Regions from separate parts of the Paenibacillus sp. FW101-FHT12H11 genome, predicted to be linked through region 2. Evidence: predicted binding sites of a transcription regulator. Region 2 holds the regulator's gene; the other holds the start of a gene.
The links. The regulator NrdR, encoded in region 2, represses ribonucleotide reductase genes. The targets are predictions, from matches to a motif close to AACACNATATATNGTGTT.

Region 1 (6,520 bases), on a different contig from region 2:
GTGAGCAGCAGGCAATATTTTTTGCGCAGCTCATTAACGAAAGTGTAGTTGGTCGTTTTTTTATTTTTTAATTTATGAGCTTCATCAACAATCAGCATGTCGTATTCCAGACCCATCACGATTTCCCGGTGAGGATCGCGTTTGGCGGTATCCATGGACGCCACGATAATGTCGCTTTGCTGCCACATGTACGCTTTTTTATGGGCGATGGCAGGTATGCCGAATTTGGTGTTTAATTCACGAACCCATTGCAGGACAAGGGATGCCGGCACCAGGATAAGGGTTTTGCGGACCAATCCGCGGATCATGTATTCTTTTAAAATCAACCCAGCCTCAATCGTCTTCCCGAGTCCCACCTCATCGGCCAAGATGGCTCGACCGCGCATTTCATTAAGCACTCGCTTCGCAGTATCGATCTGATGAGCCATAGGCTCAAGCTGCCCCAAATGAGGGAGGCACTGCATTTCATCAAATGTAGAAATAAGCCCCGACTCTTCCGATTCGTAGGCAAGCTGGTACAAAGTCCAATCGTCCCACGGCCCTCCTCCGCGCACACGATGATCCAGCTCAGTAAACCAGTCCCTCTCAAAGTGCATGTCCAACCGATGATGAATGGGGCGAATGTTCTCTTGCTGTTCATGTTGACGCATGGTTGTGCCCTCCTAAGAGTTTTCGTAAGAAAACTGACTTCGTGAACCTAAGCTTGTATGAAGCACGGGCGCTAAACGCCGAATACGTGTTAGTATGTCCATAAGAGGCGCTTTCATAACTTTTTCCATGGTAAAACAGATGAGGAAATCAGGGTGGGAGCTTGGAGAGGGAGCGGAATCGTAACTTAAGGCGGTTATGTGGTATGATAGAGGTTGTCTTTTGACAAGCATGGTTGGGAAGAAAGGATGAAGATTTCGATGACGGCATGGCGATTTATACATACGGGAGATCGTTCTCCTGCTGAAAATATGGCTTTAGATGAAGCGATTTTGACCGCTCATAGCGAGGGAATCGTCCCTCCTACGGTGCGTTTTTATGGATGGAATCCAGCAACGCTGTCCATCGGTTATTTCCAAAAAGCAACTGAGGTCGATCAGGAGGCCGTGGCGAATGAAGGGATTGGTTTCGTACGCCGTCCGACAGGAGGCAGAGCGGTTCTGCATGATAAGGAACTGACCTACAGCATCATTGTGGCCGAGGATTATCCGGGTATTCCCCGAAATGTGACGGATGCTTACCGCGTCCTGAGCGAAGGGCTGCTGCAAGGTTTCCGCGCGTTAGGACTTAACGCCGAGATGGTGCAGCTGGCAAGCGATGAGGAGAAAGAGAAATATGCCTCTGCGGGCTCGGCTGCATGTTTCGATTCTCCGTCCTGGTATGAGCTCGTGGTTGAGGGGCGTAAAGTCGCCGGCAGCGCGCAGGTACGGCAAAAGAACGTCGTGCTGCAGCACGGCTCGATTCTGCTCGATATGGATACGGACCAACTGTTCCGTATGCTGCGTTTCTCTAACGAGAAGGTGGCGGAGCGGATGAAGACGAGCTTTTTGAAAAAAGCGGTGGCCATTAACGAGCTGCTGCGGGCACAGGGGAAAGAGGCCGTTACCTTGCGGCAAGTTGAAGAAGCGTTCCGCCGTGAAATTGGTCTCGGTTTAGGCGTGGAGCTGGTTGAGGACTCGTTGACACCGTTTGAGATCGAGTTGACCAATCGTCTTGTGCAAGAGAAGTATGGGACGGATGAGTGGAACTTGCGGCGATAATGATGATGAGGATTTAAAAAACCTAAGGCAGATGCCTTAGGTTTTTTGCTGATTATGAGAACGTGCGAACAAACTCCTCCTGCAGCTTGCGCGTATGTGCACCTGGCGTGCCGGCTCCAATCCTGCGGCCATCCACTTCCAGAATTGGCGTTATTTCTACCGTTGTTCCTGTGATAAAGGCCTCGTCAGCCGTCATAAGCTGTTCCGTCGTAAAAGCTTCTTCTTTAACCGGCATATCCAAACCTCTGGCTAAACGCAAGACGACTGCTCGGGTAATTCCGTGCAAAATCAAATGATTCGCAGGATGCGTATAAAGCACACCATCCTTGATCATCATCAGGTTTGACGCGCTGCACTCCGTTACCGTACCTTCGCGATGCAGCACAACCTCCTGCACGTTGTTATCGAGCGCTGCTTGCTTGGCCATGACATTGGGCAGCAGATTGAGTGTTTTGAGATCGCATCTTAACCAGCGAATATCGGCAAAAGTAATCGCTTTGATCCCGTTATGTATGGTTGCCGTCGGTCTCGGCACTTCCGTGCAGTAGGCCAGCATGATCGGTTCTGCCTGAGCCGGAAACGGATGCGCGCGTGGAGCTTCGCCTCGGGTGATTTGCAGATATACGGTGCCATCGATCAGCTTATTTTTGTCCACCAGCTCGATGAGAATTTGCCCGATTTTCTCGATGGTAAAAGGGAGTGTAAGCCGCACCTCGCTTGCGGTTCTTTGAAGCCTCTGCATATGGGCATCCTGCTCATACAGCTTACCTTGATAGACACGGAAAACTTCATATATACCGTCTCCAAAATAATAACCGCGATCATCGGGCGAGAGTTGAATGTCCGCTTTTTTCAAAAATTCATTTTTATAAAAATACATGTCTTTGACATCTCCTTAGAAAAAAATAACGAACAAATGTTCTAAAAATGAGCGAATTGTGGTATCCTAAATATAGGTTAGCAGAGGAACACGCCATCGTCAAAAGCAACGAACCGCCAGCTCGCTTTCTATAAAATAAAGAGAGATTTCGAGGAAAATCTAGCTAAAGCGATCATTACTTGTCTTATTAAACAAAATTGGTCCTTTGGCCATTCGAAGGTCCATATCTAGTGTTGTATAATGGATTTCTCACACCAGATATTGTAATTTTCAATTTAGTTGGAGCTGAATCTGTAGCTTATTGGGAGGGCATTTATCAATGGGGATTTCGCAATCAGGTAAGAGGCTGGAAGGGTTAAGCGAGAAAATATTTTTGGATCGCTACGCACTTAAGAATGCGGATACGAGCTTTGCTAAAGTGGGGGACACCGTACTCGTATTGACGAAGGATGATCCCAAATTCCCAGCCAAAGAAGTAGGCGAAATTATTAGCCGTGAAGGCGACATCGTGCAAGTAAGAACACGCAGTGGCGAGACAGTCAAATCTGCAGTTGAGAAACTTACATTAAACATAGAAAAGACACCGGAAGAAATGTGGGACCGTCTGGCCGGAGCCATGGCTTCCGTGGAAACGACACCTGAGAAACGCAGGGAATGGACGGAGAAATTCAGATATATTTTGGACGATTGGAAACTTGTTCCTGGCGGACGGATTGCGGCAGGAGCGGATGCAAGTGATGAATTAACGCTGTTCAACTGTTATGTGATTCCATCTCCTCACGATAGCCGTGGCGGCATTATGAGCACACTTTCGGAAATGACGGAAATCATGTCACGCGGCGGCGGTGTGGGGATCAATCTGTCTTCGCTTCGCCCACGCCGTTCCGTTGTCAAAGGAGTTAACGGCTCTTCGAGCGGTGCTGTATCATGGGGCGGCTTGTTCAGCTATACAACAGGTCTGATTGAGCAAGGCGGAAGCCGTCGTGGCGCACTCATGCTGATGATCAATGACTGGCATCCAGATCTGGAAGATTTCATCACGGTGAAGTCAACGATGGGCCAAATTACCAATGCCAATTTATCTGTTTGCGTAAGCAATGGATTTATGAAGGCTGTGAAGGAAGATTTGGAGTGGGAACTCGTCTTCCCGGATACGACGGATCCTGAATATAACGAGAAATGGGACGGCAATTTGGAAGCTTGGAAACAGCTTGGCAAAGCCGTCAAGCCGTACCGCACAGTAAGAGCCCGTGAGGTGTGGCACACGATTATTGAGTCCGCTTGGAAATCGGCTGAGCCTGGTGTTGTGTTCATGGAATACTATAATCAAATGTCGAATAGCTGGTATTTCAATCCGATTATTTGTACGAATCCGTGTGGGGAGCAGGGGCTTCCGGCTTGGGGAGTTTGCAACTTGTCGGCGATTAACTTATCCAAATTTTATGATGCAGAGAAACATGATGTCGACTGGGCGGATCTGGCGACGGTTGTTCGTTACTCGACGCGTTTCCTTGATAATGTCATTGACAAAACGCCTTATCACTTCGAAGAAAACCGTGAGAATCAACAGAAGGAACGCCGCGTAGGCTTAGGATCAATGGGCTTGGCGGAACTCATGATTAAGTTGAAAATTCGTTACGGCAGTCCGGAATCTTTAGTATTTTTGGACAAAATCTACGGATTCATGGCAAGAGAAGCTTATCTGGCATCAGCGGAAATCGCCTCTGAAAAAGGATCTTTCCAAGCGTTTATTGCAGATAAGTTCCTGGAAAGCGGCTTTATGAAAAATATGACCAAGGTATTCCCGGAAGTTGGCGAAGCCATTAAGCTGAACGGTATGCGCAACGTAACGGTTATTACGCAGGCTCCAACTGGAAGCACAGGAACCATGGTTGGCACTTCGACGGGGATTGAGCCGTATTTTGCCTTTGAATATTTCCGCCAAAGCCGTCTTGGCTTTGATAAACAATATGTACCGATTGCTCAAGAATGGAAAGACGCCAATCCGAATCAGGAATTACCGGATTATTTTGTAACATCCATGACGTTGACGGCTGAAGATCATATTCGCGCACAAGCAGCGATCCAGAAATGGGTTGACAGTTCGATCTCCAAAACAGCGAATTGCCCATCCGATTTCACTGTTGAAGAGACCAAACGGTTATATGAATTGGCTTTCGATCTGGGTTGTAAAGGCGTCACCATTTACCGTGATGGAAGCCGGGATGTTCAAGTTCTTAGCACAAGTTCTGATAAGAAAGAGGAGAAGAAAGTTGAGAAGGCAGAATCAGCACCTGTTGCTGTAGCTGCGGAGGCTGTGAAAGAAGAAGCCAGCTTAACGAATCTTTCAGGCAAGCTTGCGGTGAATGTTGACGCCAAAACAGAGCAAGTTTTCGATAAGCAGTATAAGCGCCGTCCGCAAATTCTGCGAGGCGCAACCTATAAAGTGAATACACCATTCGGCATGGCATATATTACGATTAATGATATGAACGGAACGCCGAGTGAAATTTTCCTCAACGTGGGGAAAGCCGGATCAGACGTTTTTGCAATGTCTGAAGCACTAGGCCGCGTGTGCTCGTTGTTCTTGCGTTACGGCGACCACGGCGACAAAGTGAAGCTGCTCGTGAAGCACTTGAAAGGCATTGGCGGCTCTGGCGCCATTGGATTTGGCACGAACCGCGTCGAGTCGATCGCTGACGCGGTTGCCAAAGCGCTCGAGCAGCACGACGAAGTGATGAACGAGCAAGACGACGCGCGGAACTACGTGACCGCGACGAGTGAAGTGCTGGATGCGCCAGCTCCGGCACCGGTGGCTGTTTCTAGCGGGCACGCCGCGCCTGGCGCTCATGGCAGCAACGCTGCTAGCGCCGCGACGAAGGACTTGTGCCCGTCTTGCGGTTCCGCTTCGCTGATTAACAGCGAAGGATGCAAGAATTGCGCGAACTGCGGCTACAGTCGCTGCTCGTAAGAGGACCGGGGGCGGGAGCCCCTGGTTTTTTTTTTTTGATTTTTCAAAAAAACTGTAAATGTTTCAAATTTTGTAGTTTTTTGTCAAATTCCAGAATTCTTTAGATTTGTTCCAGAATTCATTGGACGGATTGTTGCAGAATTCCATGGAAAGATAAATTTATACATCATGATGAATAATTATACAAAAATAAGGTTAGACGATATATTATCGTCTAACCTTATTTTTGTCATAGAAATGAGTGATTAACATGCGTTTATTACGTAATTTAATTGAAAAGTATCCTGATGAATCTTTGGAGGGATTCCTGAGCAGATTGGCCTTAGTTAATTACCGCGAAGTTAATGAGCTAGGGATAGGTACTCTTACACATAAATCGACCGAAGAGGAGATTGAGGAATATCTTAATAAAATATTCGTATTATCTGATCATATAATAACTGATGACTTTTTAAATACCCATAACTGGGTTCTTTCAGGACTAACCCTTCCAGGGTGGAAAAATAGTTTATTTACACGTTTCTGCTCTACATGTTTAGAAGAAAAGACATATCATAGAGCGAATTGGTCACTTACTCACTATAGTTATTGTTACAAACACTTAGCATTTATGATTGAGTACTGTTCAAATTGTCAGAACAAAATAACAGTTAAAGATGTAGTACAAGGAAAATGTGGGTTATGTAATAACATATTAAAGAATATTCCTATCTCGGAAGTCGGTGGAGATCAGCATTACTTAAATGCGGATGGGGATTTTAAGCAGATTAATTCGCCATTTCTACAGCATTCTCTAAATATTAGAGAACAAATATTTTTAGCAAAGTGGCTTTCATACATTTTGGTTGAAAAAACTAATCTTTTTTGTATAAATTTTAACCAAGCCGAGAAAAAACGTTTTGCATCAAGTGGTTATTACCA
Region 2 (6,520 bases):
CCTACAACGAAGTGGTCGGGCAGATCTTGAACTACCGTCAGCTGGCGAAGCTGCAATCGACGTACGTCGAAGGGCTGCTGAAAGAGGTGCGGCCGGAGACCGGTAAGGTGCACACCTATTACCGGCAGACCATTGCCGCCACAGGACGGCTCAGCAGCCAGTTCCCCAACCTCCAGAACATTCCGATTCGTCTGGAGGAGGGCCGGAAGATCCGCAAAGTGTTCGTGCCATCCGAGCCCGGATGGTACATTCTCGCTGCGGATTACTCGCAGATCGAGCTGCGCGTGCTGGCGCACATCTCGCAGGATGAGAAGCTGAAGGAAGCATTCCTTCAGAATATGGACATCCACACGAAGACGGCGATGGACGTCTTCGGGGTGGAAGAGAGCGCTGTCGATGCGAATATGCGCCGTCAGGCCAAAGCCGTTAACTTCGGGATCGTTTACGGGATCAGCGACTATGGCTTGTCTCAGAACTTGGACATTACTCGCCGGGATGCAGCACAGTTCATTGAACAATACTTTGCTGTCTTCCAAGGCGTACGCAAATATATGGACGATATCGTGAAGGATGCGCGCAGAGACGGCTACGTGACGACGCTGCTGCAGCGCCGCCGGTATTTGCCGGAGATTACGCACTCGAACTTCAACCTCCGCTCCTTTGCGGAGCGTACCGCGATGAACACGCCGATTCAAGGTACGGCGGCAGACATCATTAAGCTTGCTATGGTGCAGATGGATGCCCGCTTGAAGAAAGAGGGCTTGAAGAGCCGCATGCTGCTTCAAGTACACGATGAGCTCGTCTTCGAGGTCCCGGAAGAGGAACTCGAGACGATGCGCCGCCTGGTGCCGGAAGTCATGGCAGGGGCATTGAAACTGGACGTGCCGCTAAGTGCGGACGTTGATTATGGCCTTACTTGGTATGACGCCAAGTAAGGAAGCTGAACAAATTCAAAAGAGGTGAACATCCGTGCCTGAACTACCCGAAGTCGAGACGGTCAAGCGCACACTGAACAATCTGATCACCGGTAAAACGATCGAGCAGGTTCAGGTCAGACTGCCCCGCATTATACAGAAACCTGATGATATTCAGATGTTTGAAGTGCTGCTGCAAGGGCAGCAGATCGAAACGATTGAGCGCAGAGGCAAGTTTTTACGATTTGTTTTAACGGATTACGTCATGGTCTCACATCTGCGGATGGAAGGCCGCTATGGCCTGTACAGCTCGGAAGATCCGCTGGAGTCTCATACGCATGTGCTATTTCGGTTTACCGACGGCAGCGAGCTGCGGTACAAGGATGTGAGACAATTCGGCACGATGCATTTGTTCCCGAGAGGGGAAGAGCTTACACAGCCGCCGCTGCATAAACTTGGTTTGGAGCCGCTGGATGAGGCCTTCACATTGGAAGCTTTCCGGAACCGGATCGCCCACAAAAAGACGAAGATAAAGCCGCTGCTCCTGAATCAAGAATATATTGTCGGCATCGGTAATATTTATGTAGACGAGTCCCTTTTCCTTGCCGGTATCCATCCGGAACGCGAGGCGTCGTCGCTCAGCAAGAAGGAGCTCATGCTGCTGCATGAGGCGATTATTCGTACGTTGAGCGATTCCGTTGAGGTGGGGGGATCTTCCATCAAATCGTATGTCAACGGCCAAGGTGAAATCGGCTTATTCCAGCATCAGCTGAACATTTATGGCAGACAGTCGCAAAGCTGCAAAACATGCGGCAGCGAAATCTACAAAACCGTGGTGGGCGGTCGCGGAACGCACATTTGTCCAACCTGTCAACCGTTAAAGCGAAAGAGAATCATAAAGAAGTCTGAGAAATAGGCACGTGAAGCGCGCCCTTCCCATATGATATGGAGTACTTAGCCCAGATGATGTGCTGCTATCCAGCTTATTGTCGTCAGTGGTAAAACTCTTAGGAGGGGTATTATGCTTCCGGTGCTTTCTTTACTGGTTCTGGCTTTCGCAGTTTCATTGGACGGTTTCGGCGTTGGCGTCATGTACGGATTACGCAAAATTCGAATCCCATTTCTGTCTATTGGTATTATATCCCTTTGGTCTGGTATCATTATTTATAGTTCGATGCAAATTGGTGTCCTGATGTCTTCTTTTATGTCTCCCGAGTTTGCCAAACGGATCGGTGCACTCATTCTGATCGGGATTGGCATTTGGGCGCTTTACCAACAGAGACAACAGAAATCGCAGGATCTCCAAGAGACAGCCAAGTCATCTGACGACCAGATATCTCTGAGCAGTATTCCCCCTTCCGGCAATGAGCCTGCCACACTCGATACGCTGCAAAGGACGAAGGAAATCCTGAATATTGAACTCAAGCGTTTTGGTTTGGTTATTCAAATTTTGCGTACACCCTCCATCGCTGATGTGGATAAATCGGGTAATATTTCAGCTTCCGAGGCTACTTTGCTAGGGCTAGCCCTTTCATTGGACGCATTTGGAGCGGGGATTGGCGCTGCATTAATTGGTTTTGTTCCTTTGTTAACGGCATCCGTTATTTCTATTTCGAGCGGTTCGTTTATTGCACTAGGCTTGCGCATTGGCTTTCGTTATGCGGAAATGACATGGATGAAGAAGTTATCGATTCTTCCGGGATGTGTACTTATTCTTATGGGTTTATTGAAAATGCTGTAGTAACAGGAATACATTTAGGAGAGATTTGCCTATGAATATCGGGTTAACAGGAGGAATCGCTTGCGGCAAAAGCACAGTTAGCGCCATGCTGGTTAGCCGCGGCGCTCTATTAGTAGATGCAGATCAAATCGCGCGCGATGTTGTCCAGCCCGGCAGCCCTGTTCTCGAACAGGTTGCTGCGCATTTTGGACAAGCGGTCATTCAGGAAGACGGCTCACTGCACCGTAAAAAGCTGGGTGAGATCGTTTTTGGTAATACGGATGCCCGTAAACAACTAGAACACATCTTGCATCCGCCGATCCGCAAGATGATCAGAGAACAGATGGAAGCGTATGAGAAGCAATTTCCTGACAAACTGGTTGTCGTCGATATTCCTTTATTGTTTGAATCGAATCTATCTTTTATGTTCGAAGAGGTTCTGGTTGTGTATGTGCCTCCTTACATTCAGGTGGAACGTTTAATGCGAAGGGACAACTTAACGGAAAGCGCGGCCAACAACCGAATCAACGCGCAAATGTCGATAGAAGAAAAACGCAAATTAGCGGATATCGTGATCGACAACAGCGGAACCTGGGAAGACACCTTTGTTGAGGTCGAACGGTTTTGGCTAGGGAAGGGGCTTTCATGAAGTTCTTGCGCAAAAAACGAGTGTTTGCCCTTTTACTCGTTTGTTTCGTTCTAGTCCTCTTTATGAACAGCGATTTTATAGGAAGAAAGTTGTATCCCATTTATTTTGAGCAGGAAATCAAGCAAAGTGCGGCGAAGCACAATATAGACCCTTTTCTCATTGCGGCCATCATCAGGGTGGAGACGAACTATAAGCATCATTTGGAATCAAGAAAAGGTGCTTTGGGGCTTATGCAGTTGATGCCAGACACGGCAGATTGGATTGTGGAGTCCACCAATTTGGGACCACATACCCAGGAAGATTTGTTAAAAGCGGATGTGAACATTAATCTCGGTTCTTGGTATTTAAGCTGGCTGAACAAGCATTACAATGGAAATTTAATTTATGCGATTGCAGCTTATAATGCCGGACAAGGGAATGTGAATAAATGGAAGCAAACGAACGTATGGGACGGCTCACAGGAACGCATTGACCAAATTCCATTCGGCGAAACGCGTCATTATGTTCAACGAGTTATTTATTATTATGAGAAATACACTAAGCTTTACTCCGAACAATGGAAGAGTGAGCAATGATGTCTCTACATAACAAAGAAGCATTGGACTAGCTCCTTTGTGGGGGCTTAAAGTCCAATGCTTCCCGTTTGCAGATTCAGCGGCTACTTCTACTCAAGATTACTTGAATTGACCAGCCAAAGATTGTTCTGCGATTTGCACCAGGCGACGAGTAATGTGACCACCGATGGCACCAGTGTCACGAGTAGCCATGTTACCGTAGTATCCATCTTGTGGGATAGAGATACCAAGTTCTTGGGCTACTTCGTATTTCAACTGATCCAACGCTGCGTTAGCTTGAGGAACAACTAGTGTGTTGCTGTTTCCTGCGCTCATGTCTGTTCACCTCCTTGTCGGTTGGTACTAGTATTGTGCGCACTTCTTCATTGTTCATGACATGTAACATATGGTAATCCATCAGATAGAAGAGAAAGGAGAGATAGCGAATGAAGTGTCCGTTCTGTGATTATTCCGGTACGAAAGTGCTTGACTCACGTTCAGCTAATGAAAACAAATCGATCCGCCGTCGCCGGGAATGTGAGAAATGCGCCCGAAGATTCACCACCTTTGAGATGGTGGAAGAAACTCCGCTTATTGTGATTAAAAAAGATGGCAGCAGGGAAGAATTTAGTCGTGAGAAAATTTTAAGAGGCTTAATACGCGCTTGTGAGAAACGTCCGGTGTCCATGGAGAGACTCGAGATGCTCGTATCCGAAGTTGAGATGCAGCTTCGCACGACGGCTCATGCGGAAGTAGACAGTTTAGGCATTGGCGAAATCGTCATGGAGCAATTGTACCCAGTCGATGAAGTGGCTTACATTCGCTTCGCCTCCGTTTACCGGCAATTCAAGGACATTAACATGTTCCTCAAAGAGTTAACGCAAATATTGGGAAAGCATGATCCCGGCCTGCTCCGGGACAAATAAAGAAAGCCGATTCTGATTCGTTCGATTGAACGTCTTCAGATCGGCTTTTATTTGTTAATTAGAATGAATAACGGTAGTGACTACTAAATTATTTGTCGTTGAAGTAGAAGACGAGATAGCTGTAAAGGAGAGCGTCTCTAAGACGACCGTAACGCCAATCGTAAGGGCATTGTTAATAGCCAGACTGGCCGTTGTTAGCGTCGTAAGCCCTCCAGCGATGAGAGTGCCATTCACGAATACATTGTAGTATCCATTGCTGCCTGGAACGGTAAGACCGTTAGCAGGCAAAGTCGTGCCGGAGTCATCCTTGAAGCTGGTGGAGGGAATGGTGGTTACGCCCGAGAGAATGTTACCTATGACGACAGTGGCTGTGAAGCGTTTGACCAGCGGCGTAATGGTCGTGGTGGTCGTTGTAGTAATGGTCCCCGAAACCGTGCTGGTTGCAGTCAAATGCAAGGTAATCAAACCTGAACTCATCGTCATTCTCCCTTTCTATCCATAATCCAAGGACTAATCTAGTAATCTAGTATAGTATATGTCGTATATTTGGAAATTCCTGGATGATTGCATATAGAAAGAGCATGTACAAAAAAATGTTTCAATCCACTAAACTTTAAACCTTAAATGTGACAAAAAATAAGAAAAAGACAGCGGGATTCCCGTTGTCTTTTTGCTATATTTATTCTTAAAAAGCTATCATGACGCGATTTCCTTCGATTTTAAAAAAAATAATTCTATAGACACCAACCGACTGCATTTTTGTGGGCATTCGTGCATAATTCTGTTATTGGGTACGTTTGTCCAGTTCACTCCTAAGAAATTGAATAAATCGAATTGATTCCTCGGGGGTAAGCAGGTTGTTATTAAACTTAAAGGAGAACATGTTCAAAATATCACTTTCCGGTAGATGCAGGTTAGCAATCAAGTTTTCCACATCCAAGCTCATGTTCCCATTCAACACAATCTTCTCCATCCTTATCAGCTCCTCCTAGTCATTTCTACATTAATCGGACGGAGGCGGTCTTGGCAGCTGGCTGACATTTTGGACATGTAAATCAAGCCAAATTAGTCCCTATAGCTTTGCGTCACCACTTTTCAGTGGTTTTGCCTTTGTCGTGCCGATTAATGCTTGTAAGAAAACTATATCACATTATTTCCAATTATTACATCTATTCGAAGGATGGTTGAAGCATATGTCCGTCAAATCCAATCAAATTCCAGGCTTTTCTTATGAATTAGATATTGTGAAGGTAGCCAATTCGTTAGGAATTGACCAAGATCGATTACTGGCTTATGTATATTCGAATATGGAGGCCAATAATCGGAGTGAAGATAGAGCCGCGCAGCCGATGATTAGGCTGGATGAGCATTCCTGATGGCAAGAAAGAGCACTGCAGCCATAGCGGCGGCAGTGCTCTTGATCATGGATTTACACCATGATTTTACAAATATCGTTCGTGAACTCAACCGGATCTTGAAGCGGCAAGCCTTCGATGAGGAGAGCTTGGTTGTACAAGAGGGCTGTGTAAAGGTTCAGCTTCTCTTTATCTTTTTCAAAAGCGTCCTTCAACGAGCCGAATACTTCATGGTTCCTGTTGATTTCAAGCACTTTTTCGGCTTTCACATTCGGATTGTTCGGCATGGCATTCAAGATTTTTTCCATCTCGATGGTCACATCACCGTCTGTAGACAGGCAAACCGGATGTTTTTTAAGTCGTTTGGAGGCCTTGACGTTCGTAACTTTACCGGACAATAAG

Region 1: a site for NrdR is predicted at 2,879-2,896, ahead of AC3WTJ_RS10935 (adenosylcobalamin-dependent ribonucleoside-diphosphate reductase). Genes of this name have one in related genera too.

The regions. Positions count from the first base shown of each region.
Region 1 covers NZ_JBYTCO010000003.1:154,143-160,662, forward strand. Annotated here, with positions in the region: gene AC3WTJ_RS10920 (DEAD/DEAH box helicase) at 1-650, opposite strand, end outside; gene AC3WTJ_RS10925 (lipoate--protein ligase family protein) at 909-1,748, shown strand; gene dat (D-amino-acid transaminase) at 1,801-2,628, opposite strand; gene AC3WTJ_RS10935 (adenosylcobalamin-dependent ribonucleoside-diphosphate reductase) at 2,948-5,599, shown strand; gene AC3WTJ_RS10940 (TniQ family protein) at 5,850-6,520, shown strand, end outside.
Region 2 covers NZ_JBYTCO010000006.1:356,142-362,661, forward strand. Annotated here, with positions in the region: gene polA (DNA polymerase I) at 1-935, shown strand, start outside; gene mutM (DNA-formamidopyrimidine glycosylase) at 970-1,830, shown strand; gene AC3WTJ_RS21350 (MntP/YtaF family protein) at 1,936-2,655, shown strand; gene coaE (dephospho-CoA kinase) at 2,687-3,283, shown strand; gene AC3WTJ_RS21360 (lytic transglycosylase domain-containing protein) at 3,280-3,858, shown strand; gene AC3WTJ_RS21365 (alpha/beta-type small acid-soluble spore protein) at 3,958-4,173, opposite strand; gene nrdR (transcriptional regulator NrdR) at 4,284-4,763, shown strand; gene AC3WTJ_RS21375 (DUF4183 domain-containing protein) at 4,818-5,240, opposite strand; gene AC3WTJ_RS21380 (hypothetical protein) at 5,548-5,736, opposite strand; cyclic di-GMP riboswitch class I at 5,786-5,882, opposite strand; gene AC3WTJ_RS21385 (hypothetical protein) at 5,957-6,139, shown strand; gene htpG (molecular chaperone HtpG) at 6,193-6,520, opposite strand, start outside.